Regions from separate parts of the Paraburkholderia sp. 22099 genome, predicted to be linked through region 2. Evidence: riboswitches for the same ligand, from Rfam matches in the RefSeq annotation. Region 2 holds a riboswitch; the other holds the start of a gene.
The links. A riboswitch is a leader RNA that binds a small molecule or an ion and turns the genes downstream of it on or off. The one in region 2 is predicted to bind thiamine pyrophosphate.

Region 1 (4,561 bases), on a different contig from region 2:
GGCGCTCCCGTCTTGATGCCAGAACGGCATGCCGACCACCGGCGTGCTCGCGTGCGCGCTTTCGCGCTCGGCCATCGGCCCCGCCAGAAACGCCTGGCGGCCCGCCTCGACGCCCAGCGCGAAGGCCCGCGCCATCGCGTCGGGGTGCGTGGCCTGCGACACGGCGGTGTTCAGCAGCACGCCGTCGAAGCCCCACTCCATCACCTGCGCCGCGTGCGACGGCACGCCGAGACCGGCGTCGACGATCAGCGGCACGTCCGGCAGCCGCTCGCGCAGCACCCGCAGCCCGTATGGATTGATCACGCCCTTGCCGGTGCCGATCGGCGCACCCCACGGCATCAGCGCCTCACAGCCGGCATCGAGCAGACGGCGGCCGATCACCAGGTCCTCGGTGCAATACGGCAGCACCTTGAAGCCGTCCTTCACGAGCTGCGCGGCCGCTTCGATCAGACCGACCGGGTCGGGCTGGAGCGTGTAGTCGTCGCCGATCAATTCCAGCTTGATCCACTCGGTTTCGAAGATTTCGCGCGCCATGTGCGCGGTGGTCACCGCCTCGCCGACGGTCAGGCAGCCGGCCGTATTCGGCAGCAGCGGCACGCCGTGACGCTTGAGCAGATCGAAGAAGCCGGCTTCCGCGCCGCCTTCGTTCATCTGCCGGCGCAACGCGACGGTCACCATGCCGGGCCGCGCCGCGTCGATCGAATCGGACAACGATTGCAGCGACGGATAGCGCGATGTGCCGAGCAGCACGCGGCTCACGAAGGTTTGGCCGTAGAGCGTGAGCGCGTCCGCGGGTTTTTGGGAAGTCATTTGCATCATCCTGGTCTCCGGCAATGCGTGGCGCGGGCTCAACCGCCGGCCACGGGCTGCACGACATCGAGCTTGTCGCCCGGCTGCAGCGCGCGCGCCGCATGCTGGGCGCGCGCGACGAAATCGCCGTTCAGCGCGACCGCGAACGGCGGACGCGCGCCATACGCGGCGAGCGCATCGGCGACAGTCGCGCCTTCGGGCAGCGACAACGGCTTCTGGTTGATATGAATGTCCATGGTGTTCGAATACGGTTCAATCGATGACTGACGAAACTGCATGGCGCGTGCCTCGCTCATGCCGGCTCCCGCGCGCAATCCAGTTGAAACAGCTCGCTCCAGCGCGCCGCCTGCCGCCAGTCGGCGAAGGCGTCGGCATCGCCGATGCGGCCTTCGAGCAGCGCGGCCGCGAAGCGCACGGCTTCGTCGGCGACTTCGGGCACGATCATGTAGCCGTGCCGGTACAGGCCGTTCACGCGCAGCGTCCGCGCGCCATCCCACAGCAAGGCCGGACGGTGGTCCGGCAGGGTCGGACGGCACTGCGAATTCAGTTCGAGAATGCGCGCCTCGCCGAAGCCGGGATGCACGGAAAACGCCGCGCTCAGCAGTTCGAGCGCCGAGCGCACGCTGACGGGCGACATGTCCTCGCCCTCCACCTCGGTGGCGCCGATCACGTAGAGATCGTCCTGCTTCGGCGCGATATAGAGCGGGTAGCGCGGATGCAGCAGGCGCACCGGGCGCGTCAGCGTGATTCCCGGCGCATGCACGCGCGCCACTTCACCGCGAATGCCGCGCAGCGTGGGCAGCACCGGCTTCGCGCCCAAACCCCGGCAGTCGATGGTGACGCGCGCGGCAGGCAGCGCGCGGTCATCGACCGGCGTGTTCCAGTGTGTTTCCACGCCGCGCTGGGCGAGGCCCGCGGCGAGCGCGGCCAGCACCTGGCGGTTATCCAGTTGGCCTTCGCGCGGCAGCAGCCAGCCCTGATTGAAGCGGCCCGCCAAGGCCGGTTCGGCCGCGCCGACCTGGTCGCCCGAGAGCGTCACGAAGCCGCCGTCAAGCAGTTCCGCAGGCGCATTCGAGCGCACGCGGCGCTCGAACAGCGGCGCCTCGGTGCGGTCGGCGTGATGCCAGACGACGAGCGTGCCGTTACGCTGGAAGAACACCGGCTCAGGCAATTCGGCGAGCACTTGCGGCCAGCTATCGAGCGAACTCGCGCCCAGCCGCGTGATCAGCAACTCGGCGCTGGCGGCTTCCGCGAGGGGCGCCAGCATGGCCGCTGCGACCCACGCGGCGGCTTGCGAACCGGCGGCGTCGCCGCGCTCATAAAGCGCCACGCAATGCCCCTCACCGGCGAGACGCCACGCGACGAGGCGTCCGCAAAGTCCACCGCCGAGCACCGCGAAGTCGGGTTGTGCGGGACGGTTCATCGCGCGCGCTCCCAGTTACGACGGCAAGCGAGGCCGAAGCACTGCGACGCGCCGACATGACCGGCGAACGCGTGGCGAAGAGCAAAGCACATATCTGAAGAATAGGCGGTCATCGAGTCCTTTCCGTACGGCAAGAAACGCACGTACCCAGGACGAAACCGGCGGGTAAGGCCGGCCGGGCAAAAAATGCGTTCGAATGACGCACGCCGCCCGGCGGGGAATGGAAGACTGGCTGCTTCCGGAAACTTCCCGCGCCGGTATTACCCGGATCGGGTGCAAAGGGTCTCTCTCAGCCTTGCCGCCGCGGCATGAAATCATGCAGCCTGTGGGCAAAGCACCCCTGTTTCGTCGAAGGCCATTAGACCATAAAAGCCGCGGCGCCCGCAAACGAGCGGCCCTTCATCACGCGCGGTTTGATCCGGCACCGATCTTTTGTTTCGTCGAGACGGACGAAGCCCGCGCTCTGGCACAATGCCTGGACCGGACGCCGCGAGACCGGGGCGCGGGCGGCACGCATGGTCGTCCACGCGCCAGCGGCATCGAGGCGAAGGAGTCCAACGCGACTTAACTTCCGCTTAAGGACTTCGCAACAGAATCGCTCAGCCGGACGGGCGCTCATCATCGCGCTTACGCCCGGAGCTTCGCCATTAAACCCGCCGTAGAGCGACGAGGCGGGCGACCGACCGACGGCCAGCCCTGGACGGGCCAGTTTCATAGGACCGGCCCGCTTTGAGCCAGTACTACACAGGATGCTCATGACAGCCAATACTTCTATCAGCCCAGTGCTCCCGCCAGACGAAAAAGTCTCCGCCTGGAGCCTCATCAAACCTTACTGGGTCTCCGAGGAACGAAAAATCGCATGGTCGCTGCTCGTCGCGATCATCGCGATGAATCTGCTGGTGGTGTGGATCAACGTGCGCCTGAACCGCTGGAGCGCCGACTTCTACAACGCGCTGCAAACCAAGAACGTGCACGACTTCCCGCATCTGCTGATGGTGTTCTCGGGCCTCGCGTTCGGCTTCATCATCCTCGCGGTGTACGGGCGCTATCTGCGCCAGATGCTCGGGTTCCGCTGGCGTCAGTGGCTGACCACGCGCTATCTCAACGAATGGCTGCATGACAGCGCCTTCTACCGGATCGAACGCGACCGGCTCGCCGACAACCCCGACCAGCGGATCAGCGACGATCTGCAATCGTTCGCCACCACCACGCTCTCGTTGACGCTCGATCTGCTTTCCACCGTCGTCACGCTGGTGTCGTTCATCACGATCCTGTGGTCGCTCGCCGGCGCATTGACCATCTCGCTCGGCGGCATGCCGATTCATATTCCCGGCTACATGGTGTGGGCCGCGGCGCTCTACGCGGTGGCCGGTTCCCTGATCATCCAGAAGGTCGGCCATCCGCTCGTGTCGATCAACTATCAAGCGCAGAAAGTCGAGGCGGATTTCCGTTTCGGGCTGATCCGCCTGCGCGAAAACGCCGAGCAGATCGCCTTCTACAACGGCATGGAGACCGAGAAGACCAACGCCCGCTCGCTGTTCGGCCGCATCCGCGACAACTGGTGGCAGGTGATGAAGTACACCAAGCGGCTCACCTTCGTGCTCAGCTTCTATGGTCAGATCGCGATCATCTTTCCGCTGGTGGTCGCGGCGCCGCGCTACTTCGCGGGCGCCTTCACGTTCGGCGTGCTGATGCAGATTTCGAGCGCGTTCGGCACCGTCAGCGATTCGTTCTCGTGGTTCATCAACAGTTACAGCACCTTGGTCGAATGGCGCGCCACCGTCAACCGGTTGCGCGAATTCAAGCGGGTCGTGCATGCTCCCCGGTTGAAGGAATCGGTCTCGCCCGCTACCGCGCACGGCGGCATCAACCTGCATTTCGTCGACGCCGACAAACTCAGCACCGAGGGTCTCACGCTCGCGCTGCCGAACGGCAACCCGCTGTCGCGCATTCGCGATATCGCGATCGAGCCGGGCTCGCGCTGGCTGGTGCGCGGTCCGTCCGGTTCGGGCAAGAGCACGCTGATGCGCGCGCTCGCCGGCCTGTGGCCGTTCGGCGACGGCTCCATCGATGCGCCGGTCAACGCGCGCATGATGTTCATTCCGCAAGTCAGCTACATGCCGATCGGCACGCTGAAAGCCGCGCTCACCTATCCGTCCGCAGCCGACACCTATACGGACGACGAATGCCGCGAGGCGCTCGTCACCTGCCGCCTGTCGGAGTACGCCGACCGTTTGCAGGAATCGGGACACTGGACGCGCATTCTCTCGCCGGGCGAACAGCAGCGCCTCGCCGCCGCGCGGGTGCTGCTGCACAAGCCGGATTACC
Region 2 (4,561 bases):
CACCTGCGCGCCCGGATGGCCCTTCGCCAGATCGGCGGCGTGCGCGGCGAGCTTGTACGTGATGATGCCGGTCTTCACGTCGTCCTTGTTCGGCAACCCGAGGTGTTCCTTCGGGGTGACGTAGCAAAGCATGGCGGTGCCGAACCAGCCGATCATCGCCGCGCCGATGCCCGACGTGATGTGGTCGTAGCCGGGCGCGATGTCGGTGGTCAACGGTCCGAGCGTGTAGAACGGCGCTTCGTCGCACCATTCCAGTTGCAGGTCCATGTTCTCCTTGATCAGCTGCATCGGCACGTGGCCGGGGCCTTCGATCATCGTCTGCACGTCGTGCTTCCACGCGATCTGCGTGAGTTCGCCGAGCGTCTTGAGTTCGCCCAGTTGCGCTTCGTCGTTCGCGTCGTAGATCGAGCCGGGACGCAGGCCGTCGCCGAGCGAGAAGGCCACGTCGTACGCCTTCATGATTTCGCAGATGTCTTCGAAATGCTCGTACAGGAAGCTTTCCTTGTGATGCGCGAGGCACCACTTCGCCATGATCGAGCCGCCGCGCGAGACGATGCCCGTCATGCGCCTGGCCGTGAGCGGCACGTATTGCAGACGCACGCCCGCATGGATCGTGAAGTAGTCGACGCCTTGCTCGGCCTGCTCGATCAGCGTGTCGCGGAAGATTTCCCAGGTCAGATCCTCGGCCTTGCCGTTGACCTTTTCCAGCGCCTGATAGATCGGCACCGTGCCGATCGGCACCGGCGAGTTGCGGATGATCCACTCGCGCGTTTCGTGAATGTGCTTGCCGGTGGACAGATCCATCACCGTGTCGCCGCCCCAGCGGATCGCCCAGGTCATCTTGTCGACTTCCTCGCCGATCGACGACGTCACCGCCGAGTTGCCGATGTTCGCGTTCACCTTCACGAGGAAGTTGCGGCCGATGATCATCGGCTCGCTTTCCGGGTGATTGATGTTGTTCGGAATGATCGCGCGGCCGCGGGCGACTTCCTCGCGCACGAATTCGGGCGTGATCTCCTTCAGACCGTCGGGGCCGAACGCGCTCGCGCCGAACGCCTGGCCCGGATGCTGGCGGCCCATCATCGCGGCGAGTTTTTCGCCGTTCGGGCCGCTCGTCTTCAGGCTTTCCAGATAGGCGGCGCGCTGCTGGTTCTCGCGAATCGCGATGTATTCCATTTCCGGCGTGATGATGCCGCGACGCGCGTAGTGCATCTGCGACACGTTGGCGCCCGCCTTGGCGCGGCGCGGCGTGCGGTGCAGGCCCTGGAAGCGCAACTCGGCGGTGGCGGGATCGGCGGCGCGTTCGCGGCCGTAGTCGCTCGTGAGACCCGTCAGCGCTTCGGTGTCGCCGCGCTCTTCGATCCAGGCTTGACGCAGCGCGGGCAGACCGGCGCGAATGTCGATCTTCGCCTCAGGATCGGAGTAGGGGCCCGACGTGTCGTAGACATAGACCGGCGGATTTTTCTCGCCGCCGAAACTGTCCGGCGTATCGGCCTGGGAGATCTCACGCATCGGCACGCGGATGTCGGGCCGCGAGCCGGTCACGTAGACCTTGCGCGAATTCGGCAGCGGCGCGACAGCGGCGGCATCGACGTGGGCGTCGGCGGAAAGGAACTTCGGATTGGCGTTCATGCTTATCTCCTGTGTCGACCAGAGTTGGCGCTGGTCCCATGCAAGGCAATGTGGGGCCGCTAAGCAGGAGATGAGATGAATGTCGTCGGAAATCGCGAGAAATGAAACCAGACCCGCTGCGAAATCCGTACGCTTCCCTGCGCTGGCATTATCCAGATCAGGTTCAAAGGGTATTTCTCACCCACGCAACACGGACCTCCAACCTCCGTGCGACGCAGGACCCCCGCGTTAGCAGCGCACACAATACACTGCGCGAGCGCTGCTTGGCAACCGTCTCGATAATTCGAACGCCGGTCGGCGGCGTACTATTCCATGAAGACCGCCGCGCGGCTGGACATGATGCGGCGCAACAGTGGCGCCTCGCACGCGTGCCGCTTACAACATGAAATCACAACGTGAAATCGTCGGCGGCTTCCGGTTGAAACAGGATTTTGTCGAGCTTCAGCACCTTCGGCGTGCCGCTCGGCGGCGTGAAGCTGATGCGTTCGCCGCGTTTGGCGCCGAGCAAGGCAAGTCCGACCGGCGAGAACACGTTCAGGCGGCCCTGCGCGAAATCCGCATTGGGCGGATAGACGACGGTCCAGGTCATGTGCTCGCCAGTGCTTTCGTCGATCAGCGTGGCTTGCGAATTCATCGTGACCACGTTGGCGGGAATCTCGCGGGCGTCGACGATCACCGCGCGTTCCAGCACGTCGTCGAGCATGTCCTGCATTTTCGCGTCGGCGCCCGGCGCGGCCGCATGCTTCTCGAGACGGGCGACGTCGAGTTCGGTGAGGTAACAGGTTTTCGTCTTTTTCATGACGGGTGCTCCAATTCAATTCAATCTGCAGGTGAGGGGACAGCGTGCGGATGAGATCGGCCCGGAGCCCGACGATGCGGCTCCGGTATAGGAGGGAGCAGCGTTAGATCGGGCGCCGGGCGGCGGGAAGCGGGAGCGTTCGGGACGGCTCGCCGGCATGGCACCGTGCGACGTCCGCGCACGCGTACCCGGTCGCGCCGCGGCGGCGCAAACGGGTGAAGGCACGGTAAGTCGGAAAGCGCATGAGAGTAGCCGGCAAGGTCGAAAGAAAGAGGTTCGCACAAGCGCCGCAAGACAGGGAACCGGCGCGATGGAAGACCCATGTTAGCACGGGCCATGCGCCGTTCAGTCTCTCAGTTCGATGTCGGGCGATGCGCGGCGTCAGACAAAAAAATTCAAAACGGGGTGTCATAACCCACCGCATCGTTCGACAAACGTGCAGACCCTGTTGGCGCACGTCATGCAAACCTTCCGCCGCGCGGCAAGCCGCGGAATTCGCCGCTTGCCGTTGATCGCGCCGCGGCCTTCGTTCACGGAGAATCTCATGGCAACTTCTCATGCATTGCGCGAAAGCGCGCCGCCCGCCAAGCCGCAAAGCGGCGCGATTCATCCGCTGTGGGTGCGCGTCACGCATTGGCTCAACGCACTCGCGGCCATCGTGATGATGCTCTCCGGCTGGCGCATCTACAACGCCTCGCCGATCTTTCCGGGCTTTCGTTTCGCGCCGGAAATCACGCTCGGCGGCTGGCTCGGCGGCGCGCTCCAATGGCATTTCGCGGCGATGTGGCTGCTGGTCTTCAACGGTCTCTTGTATCTCGCGCTGAATCTCGCGAGCGGGCGCTTCGTGCGCAAGTTCTTGCCCATCTCGCCGCGCGCCGTGCTGCACGACCTCATCGCCGCGCTGACCGGCAAGCTCTCGCACGCCGATCTGCGCGTCTATAACGCGGTGCAGAAATTCGCCTACCTGTTCGTCGTCTGCGACCTGATCGTGCTGGTGCTGTCGGGCCTCGCGATCTGGAAGTCGGTGCAGTTTCCGCTGCTGCGCGAACTGATGGGCGGCTACGACAACGCACGCATCGTCCACTTCTTCGCGATGTCGCTGATGGCGGCGTTCATCGTCGTGCATCTGGCGATGGTGGCGCTCGTGCCGCGCTCGCTCGTCGCCATGCTGCGCGGACGTTGAGCCGCTTACGCCAAGCCCGAGGATACCGAATCATGAACAAGCCCAATCCAGAATCCGCTCGGCCGACCGGCCATCGGCTCGACCGCGAGTCGATCCTGATCGACGCCCGGCGCGAACTCGCGATGCCGTCGCGGCGCCTCTTCGGCAAACGGCTGCTGACGCTCGGCGGTTTGTCGATGTTGACCGGCTGCTCGCTGACCGACGACGAATCGGTCAACACGTTCCTCACGGCCGTATCGCGCCTGAACGATCGCGCGCAAGCCGCGCTGTTCGATCCGAAGCAGCTTGCGCCGACCTACACCGAAGCGCAGATCACCCGGCCGTTTCCGTTCAACGCGTACTACGGCATCGACGAAGTGCCCGAGGTCGACGGCGCCGGCTACAAGCTGAAGATCAGTGGACTCGTGACCGGCCAGCGCGTCTGGAGCTTGCCCGAGCTGTATGCGCTGCCGCATGCGGAGCAGATCACGCGGCACATTTGCGTGGAAGGGTGGAGCGCGATCGGCCGCTGGGGCGGCACGCCGTTCGCCGATTTTCTGCGGCGCATCGGCGCGGACACCAGCGCGAAATACGTCGGCTTCAAATGCGCCGACGACTACTACGAAAGCATCGACATGCCGACCGCGCTGCATCCGCAAACGCTCCTCACGTTCGAATACGACGGCGAGCGTCTGCCCGCGAAATACGGCTTCCCGATGAAGCTGCGCATGCCGACCAAGCTCGGCTACAAGAACCCGAAGCACATCGTCGAGATGTTCGTCACCAACACGTATCCTGGCGGCTATTGGGTCGACCAGGGCTACAACTGGTTCGGAGGCTCCTGACGCGCGCGGGTCGCCGCATGCCGCATCCCGATGCGCGACCCCAGGCGGCAGAAGCTTCGGAAACACGCCGGCATGAGCAAGGCGCCGGCTCTATTCATTCACGACAACGGAGTCATCCCATGA

Region 1: linked by a shared signal. The riboswitch ahead of ACTJLC_RS16875 (FAD-dependent oxidoreductase) and the one ahead of thiC (phosphomethylpyrimidine synthase ThiC) in region 2 are both predicted to bind thiamine pyrophosphate.

Annotation. Positions count from the first base shown of each region.
Region 1 is NZ_JBQEPU010000016.1:76,147-80,707, reverse strand. It holds gene ACTJLC_RS16885 (thiazole synthase) at 1-810, opposite strand, end outside; gene thiS (sulfur carrier protein ThiS) at 849-1,046, opposite strand; gene ACTJLC_RS16875 (FAD-dependent oxidoreductase) at 1,103-2,233, opposite strand; TPP riboswitch at 2,463-2,585, opposite strand; gene ACTJLC_RS16870 (ABC transporter ATP-binding protein/permease) at 2,989-4,561, shown strand, end outside.
Region 2 is NZ_JBQEPU010000005.1:154,758-159,318, reverse strand. It holds gene thiC (phosphomethylpyrimidine synthase ThiC) at 1-1,632, opposite strand, end outside; TPP riboswitch at 1,749-1,867, opposite strand; gene ACTJLC_RS07175 (GreA/GreB family elongation factor) at 2,021-2,431, opposite strand; gene ACTJLC_RS07170 (cytochrome b/b6 domain-containing protein) at 2,976-3,614, shown strand; gene ACTJLC_RS07165 (molybdopterin-dependent oxidoreductase) at 3,647-4,438, shown strand; gene ACTJLC_RS07160 (pentapeptide MXKDX repeat protein) at 4,558-4,561, shown strand, end outside.